3 regions of the Hathewaya histolytica genome follow, and region 1 is predicted to be linked to each of the others. Evidence: a T-box and tRNA genes for the amino acid it is inferred to sense, from the RefSeq annotation. Region 1 holds a T-box; the other regions hold tRNA genes.
The links. The T-box of region 1 lies ahead of trpS (tryptophan--tRNA ligase). A T-box ahead of a tRNA ligase gene usually reads a tRNA of that ligase, here a tRNA-Trp.

Region 1 (3,289 bases):
ACTATTAATTATATATAATTAATTTTAAATTTAATTTATTTAAGTCTATACAATTTAAGTACTATATCTAAATTACACATCTGTAAGATTGTTTAGATTATCCTTTTCTATATCACCATACGTGTAGTCAAACTCCTGATTTGAAATGTTATTTACAACTATATCATCTTGAACATTATCTGGTAGAAGAGTAAAATCACCTTTTTCTGAATATGCTTTAATTACTTTCCTAGGAGCTTCCATGTACTCTCTCTTATGAGGTCCATAAGAAAATTTTTTATTGTTTTTATCCATATATATTACCTTCTTTCATTTCATATTCTATTTATTTTATAAAAGCTTATAGTTAGATATTTGATTTTTTAAAATTTAACATAAAGATACTATAGTCTTAAAAATTAATTCAAACATACTTATAGATTTAGATAATAGTTTATAAATTTATTATTCCACTTAAAAGTATAAATTATTGATAAAATAAATTGAAAATAATTATTATTAATTAACAATAATTACTTGAAAAAATAAAATTACGTGATATAATCTAATCATAAAGTAAATTATGTTAATTTTTTTAGAATAATCTACGGTAGAAGTTACTATTTTATATGATATAGTATAAAATTTAAATATGGTTGAAATTTATATTTTTATTAAGGGAGGAATATAAATGACAAAATTAAATCAAGTTTATAAATGTGAAGTTTGTGGTAATATGGTAGAAGTTATCCATGAGGGACAAGGACAATTAGTTTGTTGTGGAAAACCAATGACTTTAAAAAGCGAATTAGAAAAAGATGGTGCAGGAGAAAAACACGTACCAGTTGTTGAAAAGATAGAAGGCGGAATAAAGGTAACTGTGGGAGAAGTAGAACATCCAATGGGTGAGGAACATCAAATAGAATGGATAGAAGCACATACAGAAACTAAGGTATATAGAAAATATCTAAAACCAGGAGAAAAACCAGAAACTATATTCTTAATAGATGAAGAAGTTAAATTTGTTAGAGAATACTGTAACTTACATGGTTTATGGATGACTGAATTATAATATAAAAAAGCAACAATAATTTCTGACTTAAAAAGGAGGGTTTATACCTTCCTTATTTTTTTATCCCCCTTGACAATAAATTAAAAAAGTCATACGATATATTAAATAAATATTTTTAATTTAAGATTAAACACATAAATTCTATGAAGAGAAGAGTAGACTTAAAAACAGATTTACAGAGAGCTATGGTTGCTGAGAATATAGTATTATGTTTAAGTTGAAGTGGGACTCTGAGAAGGTAAGGCGAAATTTTATTAGTTTTACACGTTAAGCATACGTTACAGGCTAGGATAAATATTATCCTATATGAGGAGAAATCTATAATATAGATTCTTAAAATTAGGTGGTACCACGTAGAAATTACGTCCTATGGTTTTTATACCATAGGATTTTTTAATACATAAAAATTGATTTTTCATAAGGAGAGTTGGAACATGGAAGATAAAAAGAAAGTAATATTTAGTGGAATTCAGCCTTCAGGTAATTTAACTTTAGGAAACTATTTAGGTGCTATAAAAAACTGGGTTAAATTACAGGAAGAATATGATTGTTATTATTGTGTAGTGGACTTACATGCCATAACTGTAAAACAGGAGCCAAAAGATTTAAGGAGAAGGACTTTAGAAGTTTTAGCTATATATGTAGCATCTGGTATAGACCCAGATAAGAATACTATATTTATACAGTCACATGTACCTGCACATTCAGAAGCTGCATGGCTTTTAAATTGTAACACATATATTGGGGAATTATTTAGAATGACTCAATATAAAGATAAATCACAACGCTATGGTGAGTCTGTAAGTGCTGGATTATTGAATTATCCAGTACTAATGGCATCAGATATATTATTATATAATACGGATTTAGTACCAGTAGGTAAGGATCAGAAACAGCATCTTGAAATAACAAGAGATTTAGCTCAAAGATTTAATAATTTATATAGTCCTACATTTACTATTCCAGAACCTTATATTTCAGATTCAGGAGCTAAAATAATGAATCTTCAGGAGCCAACTAAAAAAATGTCTAAGTCTTCTGATAACCCTAACTCATATATACTTATGATGGATCCTCCAGAAGTTATTAGAAAGAAGATAAATAGATCAGTTACTGATAGTATAGGCGAGGTTAGGTATAGTGATGAACAACCAGGTGTTAAAAATCTAATAACTATATTAAATGTAATAACAGGTATTGGTATTGAAGAAATTGAAGAAAAGTATAAAGGAATGGGATATGCTCAGTTTAAAAAAGATGTGGCAGAGGCTATAATAGAAGAATTAGAACCAATTCAAAATAAAGTTAAAGAACTTTTAGAGAATAAATCTTATTTAGAAGAAATCTATAAAAAGGGTGCTGATAAGGCAAACTATGTATCTAGGAAAACCTTAAGAAAAATGCAGAAAAAAATAGGTTTCATTCAATTTTAGAATATTAAATAGAATTATTTATATAATAATTGAAATATATTTAGAAATAAGGGATTTATCACTACTTAAATTTTGTGATAAATCTTTTGTTTTTCTAATAAATGAAAAGTTTTATACAAATAATTATTATTTTTAATTCTATAAATATCATATTTATAGAAAGTACTTGGGACCCCTAGTGATTGCTTAGATGGTAGTTCACTTAGGGTTAATAACATTGACAGGGAAGTATAATAAAGTTAAAATCATAAAGTATAATAAATTTTGTTTAAAAACAGAATATAAGTATAGACTTAAGAACATAAGAATATAATACATAGTTTATAGTAAATTTAAGATAAGAAGGAGGAGAACGCTGTGGAAGATTTAAAAAGTAAAATAGAGAAGCGAAGAACCTTTGCTATAATATCTCACCCAGATGCTGGTAAGACTACCTTAACAGAAAAATTACTTTTATACGGGGGAGCTATTAGAGAAGCAGGTTCTGTTAAAGCTAGAAAAGCATCAAAACATGCTGTGTCTGACTGGATGGAAATAGAAAAACAAAGAGGAATTTCTGTTACATCATCTGTTTTACAATTTAGATATAACAATTTTTGTATTAATATATTAGATACTCCAGGACACCAAGACTTTAGTGAAGATACATATAGAACGCTAATGGCTGCAGATAGTGCTGTTATGGTGGTTGATGGAGCTAAGGGTATAGAAGAACAAACAAGAAAATTATTCCATGTCTGTAGTATAAGAGAAATACCTATATTTACTTTTATAAATAAGTTAGATAGAGAAATTAAAGACCCAT
Region 2 (3,289 bases), 1.2 Mb from region 1:
GTTATTTGTTTTCATAGAATTCCTCTCCTTATTAATTAGTGGAAGGTTAAGAGGAAGTGATTTAAAGAAATAAAAAAATAAAACCCAAGGAAGAAAATCCCTGGGCTTATATCACAAAATTAATAGAATATAATATTTCTTAAAAGATTATATTAAAAATTGTTATGAATAAGTTCAGGATAGCTCTTCACAAATAACTTTTATTTGTGACAGTCTTGCATATATTTTATACAAAACCAGCTATACAATCTCAAAGCATTGATTGTACACTTCGGCTGTATTTCCTTTCATACTACTTCACAGTGCTTACCTCCATAGTATTACTAATAAGTACAGCGCCTCTATCATCAACCGTCCACTATATTTACTTTTGATATGTTTACCATTATACTAATAGTGTAAGATTAAGTCAAGAAACTTTTTAGTTTAAATATTGCAAATATACAAACAATAAAGCTGATGATTAGCAAGGAGGGTAAAATGAATATTTCAAACTTATTTAAACTTTACAATTGGGTAGTTGTAGGAGACGTTACAAATCAAACTAAATATGCTTATAGAATTTTAAATACATTAAAAAGCGAAAAGTATAATGCTGCAGGAGTTAATCCAAGAGGCAATGGAGATGGAGCTTTTACTAGTCTTAAGGAAGTTAATTTTAAAATAGAAGTAATAGACCTATGTATAAATCCAGTACAGGGATTGGAAATAATAAAAGAAGCTAAAGATATGGGCATCAAAAATGTGTTAATTCAACCAGGTGCAGAAAGTGAAGAAATATTAACTTATTGCAAAGAAAATGAAATAAATGCCATAGAAGGTTGTGTTTTAAGACAGCTAGGATATTAAATTTAAAATTTGATTACTATTATTTTATTAGTTTTTGAATTATAATAACTAAAGTCAAAATGCTCACAAAAATATTTAAGCTTTTGTGAGCATTTAATCTAACAATAAAATATACAATAATTAAATTTTTGATAATTAAACTTTAGAAGTTACAATTTTAATTAAGAATACTAAAGGCTTCTATTATGAGAAAGCTTAGAACGTTTGGTAAACTTATCACCATTAGCATCTATTTTAACTCCATTTTCAATACCTATGTCAGCACCGTCTTTTGGAAACATTTTTCTAAGTTCAGCATTGCTTTTTTCTCTAGTTTTTCTATGACTTTTATTATTGTGCATTATAGTCCCTCCTATATATAATATATTTTATAATATTAATCTAACCATATTTAAATAAAAGTATTAAATAAAATAAGAATTAGCATTGACAAAAATTAATTTTATGATAAACTATTAGAGTAACAATTAAATATAGGGGTATAGCTCAATTGGTAGAGTAGCGGTCTCCAAAACCGTTGGTTCCGGGTTCAAGTCCTCGTGCCCCTGCCATAAAAAAGATTAGTAATTTATTACTAATCTTTTTTTGCTGTAATTAAATAGACTTAAAAGTTTTAAAAAGTTAATATGATATTCAATAAATATTTTAAAATTAAGTTAGCATAAAAATATATAACAGAATTTTATAGCTAATAATATAAAAGTTATTATCATATTTTATAAGGAACCGATTTTTAGGAGAGTATATATTTGGAAGACTTTTTAAGTAATATAATGCTTAGTTTTTTTATTGCGATGGGAGTAATATTAGGTGGAGGCATTTTTACAGCTTTTGCAGCTATATTGAGTAATAGGCCACCTCTAAAATCTATGATGGAAATAGCACAGTCTATTAAGATATGGGCTATTGCAACTGCATTAGGAGGAACATTTTCCAGTTTTCAAATCTTAGAGGAAGGAATATTTAAAGGCGATTTTAAGGCTTTACTTAAGCAAATAACTTTTATTTTTTTCTCTTTAATAGGTGCCAATATAGGATATGAAGTTTTAAATATATTTTATAGGTGCTGTAATATTTGGAAAAAGTAAAAAGAAATTATAAAAAGTTTTTTTTATGTGGCTTCCTAATTGGCACCTTGGGAACTTTAACATGTTTAACTTTTTTATTTAGCTATAGATTTGAAAATAATTATAATAAAATAAGACGACTTGAACTGAAGCTTGAAGAAAGTGAGAAAAATTTAGAAAAACTTAAAAGTTCTATTAAAGTAGATAAAATGACTGTTAAAGAAGTGGATGTAAAACTTCAATTTAAAGAAGAGGTAAATGAGGTTACAAAATATATATTAGAAAACAATATAAAAGAAAAATATAGTAATTTAATAGGAAGAGAGATTAATTCTATAGATATAGAGATGCTTGATAAAGTTATAGATAATAGAATAATGTATAGAGATAAACAAAGGTATGTGTTAAAAGTTAATAAAATTATGATTTCACATAAGATAATATTATATATTGAGTGTAGTAAAATAGATATATAAAATAATATATAAGTATTTAAAATAATAAAAGGAATTTAATGAAAATTTAAGGTAAATTTAAGAGTATAAATTTATTAATTTAAGATTCGTATGATATTATAATAAATAATAAATTATAATTATGATCTTAGATAGGAGGTTGTTATTTTATGAAAATCTTAATAACAACTGATACGTATTTTCCCATGGTAAATGGTGTTGTTATATCAACTAATAACTTATATAGAGAATTGAAAAAACTAGGACATGATGTAAGAATACTTACCCTTTCAGATTCACATAAATCACGAATTGAGGGGGATGTATATTATATTAGGTCTGCAGGACTTAGAATTTACCCAGGGGCAAGAATTGGAAATCCATTCTTTAATTCAATTACACAAGAAATTTTAGATTGGAAACCAGATATAATACACTCTCAAACAGAGTTTACTACAATGGTATTATCAAAAATTATCTCTAAAAAATTAAACGTACCGCAAGTACATACATATCATACTATGTATGAGGACTATCTTCACTATGTTTTAGGTGGGAAATTTTTAGGCAAAAGTACCGCAGCAAAGTTGACATCTATGCTTTTGAATCCATTGGATGGAGTTATAACACCTACGAAAAAGGTGGAAGAGACACTAAAAACATATGGAATAAGTACAAATACTTTTATAATACCAACGGGAATAGATATAGAAAAATTTAAAACAAAAATCTCGGAAGAAGAAATAAATGTTTTATTTGAAAAACATAAAATACCTAAGAGTGGTAAAAGACTAATTTATGTGGGAAGAATAGCTGAAGAGAAGAATATAGAAGAGGTAATTGAGTTTTATAATGATATATGCAGAAATAGAGATATAAGTTTAGTTATAGTTGGCGGAGGGCCATATCTGCAAAAAC
Region 3 (3,289 bases), 1.6 Mb from region 1:
AATTCATTAAGTATTCCTTTTTCTTTTTTATATTTTAAGAACTTTTCTAGGTCATCAAATCTTTTACATTCAATAAAACCAATGTTATTTAATCCTAAAGAATTACAAAACTTCTTTATTTTATCCTTAAGTTCCATAAACACCTCTTTTACTTTTCACATATTTCTACTAAAACTTTATCTTCCCTATAATTTTTTAGTAGTTCTTCTTTGCTTAAAGTAATTACTTCCATCTTGCTTGGTATGACTTTCTTCTTATGAATTTCTATAAAATTATCTCCAAAGCTAAACCTAATTTTCACATTCTCATATTCTTTAGATGAACGAAACTTAAATTCAACATTCTCATCTATATTTCCTATGTGAACAATTTTAGGTAGTATATATGAGATTCCTCTCCCCTCGGAAACTTTAAAACTCTTCTTATTATCTAGTTTCTCTAATACATATTTTGTAGCACTTTTTCCTGCCAAAAAACCTTCTCTAGTAACATCATCTACATAGTCATGTAGATGTACTATATTCCCAGCAGAAAAAACACCTTCTATATTACTTTGCATGCTTTCATCTACTTCCGTACCACCTGTTATTCTATTTATCCTTAAACCCATATTTTTAAACAATTCTCCATCAGGCACTAATCCTACTGAAAGCACTACAGTATCACAACAGATAAATTCTTCTGTTCCTTTTATTACTCTTTTATTATCATCAACTCTTGCTATTGTTACTCCATTCACTCTCTCTTTGCCATTTATATCTGTAATGGTATATTTAAGTTTTAGAGGGATATTGAAATTTTTTAGACATGTATAATAATTTTCCTCTAGTCCACCACAGTAAGATAAATTTTCTATTACAGCTTTAACTTTCGCACCTTCTAAAGTTAGTCTCTTTGCCATAATAAGCCCTAAATCTCCCGAACCTAGTATTACTACTTCTTTCCCTGGCATTACTCCTTCTAAGTTTATTAAACGTTGAACCATTCCAGCTGTAAATACTCCAGCAAAAGCACTTCCTGAAACCTTAGCTACTCCTCTAGTCTTTTCCCTACAACCCATAGCTAAGACAAGAGCTTTACATTGTATTTCTATAACTCCTTCTTTTCCATTAACCGCTAATATTTTCTTATTCTTATCAATTTCTAAAACCATAGTTTTAGTTTTATATTCTATACCTAGTTTTTTTACTTCTTCTATAAATATAGAAGCGTATTCTGGCCCTGTAACTTCTTTATTAAAAAGGTATTTCCCAAACCCATTATGTATACATTGGTTCAGTATACCTCCTAGATAGTTTTCTTTCTCTAATATAAGTACCTTATCTGCACCTTGTTTTTTTGCTCCTATAGCAGCTGCAAGACCTGCAGCGCCACCTCCTATAATCACTACATCATAATCCATCTTTGAATCACCTCAGAAGATCATAAAATATTTATAAGCCACTAACTTTCCTAATATATTATAGACTTATAAACAGTCTTAAATCAATTATTTATTTATGATAAAATTAAAAATGACTAAGCAGTATAAAACTGGCTTAGTCATTCAAATGCTGTATCAATTTTTTAAATATTAACTGGCAGGGGCAGCAGGACTTGAACCCGCAACCAACGGTTTTGGAGACCGCTACTCTACCAATTGAGCTATACCCCTAAACACATGATAAATTATATCATGGTTGTTTGGTAAAATCAACATATTTTTTTCAATTTCTACATTTAATATATTATTATTTAATCAAGAAAATATAAAATATTAATAAAAACTAAAAATATGCTTTAGATAAATTTATTATTGTACCTTAAAACCTGCATCTCTAATTTTTCTTAATATATCATCAAAATTATCTGCATTTACTCTAATTACTATTTCCTTAACCTCAGTTAAACTTTTAGGGTCTACAACTACAAAACTTATAATTCTTGCATTATTTTCTGTGATTATTTTAGAAAGCTTTGAGATTTGTCCGGGAATGTCATGAGCTATAACAGATATTCGCTTACCTCTATTAAGGCCAAATAATTCAGTAAACTGTTTAAAAACTGCATTATGAGTTATTATGCCTTCGAATTGATTAGAGGCATTTATAACTGCTACAAATGCTGTATTTTTAGTAGCTAAAAAATGTGATGCTTCTTCAATTTGAGCCATGGGATTAATTCTTGGTACATCTTCTCTTAATACATTTTCAACTAAAAATTCTTCTAGGAGACTTTTTTTATCTAAATTCTTTTCGAAGTAAAATGTATAAATTCTTTCTTTTGAAATAGTACCATAAAATTTGTTCCCCTCTGATACAGGAATAGATAAAAATTTATGCTCTTCTATAAGTTCTAAAGCCTTTTTCACAGTCTCCTTTGGCGAAACTGTAATCAATTTTTCCTTAGGTAGCATTAAATTATTTACAAACATTTATGACCCTCCCTTATTAAACCTTTATAAAGTTATACCTTATTTAATATTAACTAGGTTTTTTATTTTTTAAAACTAAAAACAAATTTAGTTAAATTTCTTTATATTATACAATATTTTTCTGAATTTTTAAAGTATTCTTTAAATTATGCTTTAGGCTTCTATTATATATATTCCTATATGATTAATAATATTATTAGTTTTTTTATTTAATATTCTCATTATCTCCCTTAACTTTTTTATTATATTAGGATAGAATATTATAGAGGTGAGAGTATGAATTTATTAGTTAATTCTGTAGAAGAAACTTATAATCTTGGAGTTAAATTAGGAAAACTTTGTGGTAGTGGAGATATTATCTGTCTTATAGGTGATTTAGGAACCGGTAAAACCCATATGAGCAAAGGAATTGCTAAAGGACTTGAAATTGAAGACCATATTACAAGCCCTACATTTACTATAGTTAATGAATATCTTGGAAGACTTAAACTTAATCATTTTGATGTATATAGAGTTAATGATCCTGATGAAATAGAAGCCATTGGCTTTGACGAATATATATTTTCGGACTCAGTTTCTATTATTGAATGGGCCAATTATATTGAAGATTTGATTCCTAAGGAAGATGCGCTCTATATATACATAAATAAAATTCCAGAAGAGTCTCCTAATACTAGGGAAATAATTTTTAAATATATAAATAAAAAATATGATTATGTAAAGGAGCTACAATAATGAAAATACTAAGCCTAGACTCTTCTAGTGAAAGTGCAAGTTGTGCTTTGCTAGAAGATAATAAACTTTTAGGTGAGATAACTTTTAATTATAAAAAACAACACTCTGTAATTATTATGCCTATAATAGATTCCCTACTTA

Region 2: it has a tRNA-Trp gene. The T-box ahead of trpS (tryptophan--tRNA ligase) is inferred to sense a tRNA for this amino acid. The anticodon was not compared.
Region 3: it has a tRNA-Trp gene. The T-box ahead of trpS (tryptophan--tRNA ligase) is inferred to sense a tRNA for this amino acid. The anticodon was not compared.

The regions. Positions count from the first base shown of each region.
Region 1 covers NZ_LR590481.1:669,323-672,611, forward strand. The annotation lists gene FGL08_RS03015 (hypothetical protein) at 73-294, opposite strand; gene FGL08_RS03020 (desulfoferrodoxin) at 671-1,051, shown strand; T-box leader at 1,186-1,424, shown strand; gene trpS (tryptophan--tRNA ligase) at 1,486-2,484, shown strand; gene FGL08_RS03030 (peptide chain release factor 3) at 2,842-3,289, shown strand, end outside.
Region 2 covers NZ_LR590481.1:1,900,903-1,904,191, reverse strand. The annotation lists gene FGL08_RS09290 (Na+/H+ antiporter NhaC family protein) at 1-15, opposite strand, end outside; lysine riboswitch at 173-352, opposite strand; gene FGL08_RS09285 (CoA-binding protein) at 481-849, shown strand; gene FGL08_RS13425 (hypothetical protein) at 1,020-1,190, opposite strand; tRNA gene FGL08_RS09280 (tRNA-Trp) at 1,325-1,400, shown strand; gene FGL08_RS09275 (YtrH family sporulation protein) at 1,599-1,937, shown strand; gene FGL08_RS09270 (sporulation membrane protein YtrI) at 1,925-2,392, shown strand; gene FGL08_RS09265 (glycosyltransferase family 4 protein) at 2,542-3,289, shown strand, end outside.
Region 3 covers NZ_LR590481.1:2,228,146-2,231,434, forward strand. The annotation lists gene queG (tRNA epoxyqueuosine(34) reductase QueG) at 1-137, opposite strand, end outside; gene FGL08_RS10700 (NAD(P)/FAD-dependent oxidoreductase) at 149-1,402, opposite strand; tRNA gene FGL08_RS10705 (tRNA-Trp) at 1,579-1,654, opposite strand; gene FGL08_RS10710 (CBS domain-containing protein) at 1,793-2,413, opposite strand; gene tsaE (tRNA (adenosine(37)-N6)-threonylcarbamoyltransferase complex ATPase subunit type 1 TsaE) at 2,690-3,148, shown strand; gene tsaB (tRNA (adenosine(37)-N6)-threonylcarbamoyltransferase complex dimerization subunit type 1 TsaB) at 3,148-3,289, shown strand, end outside.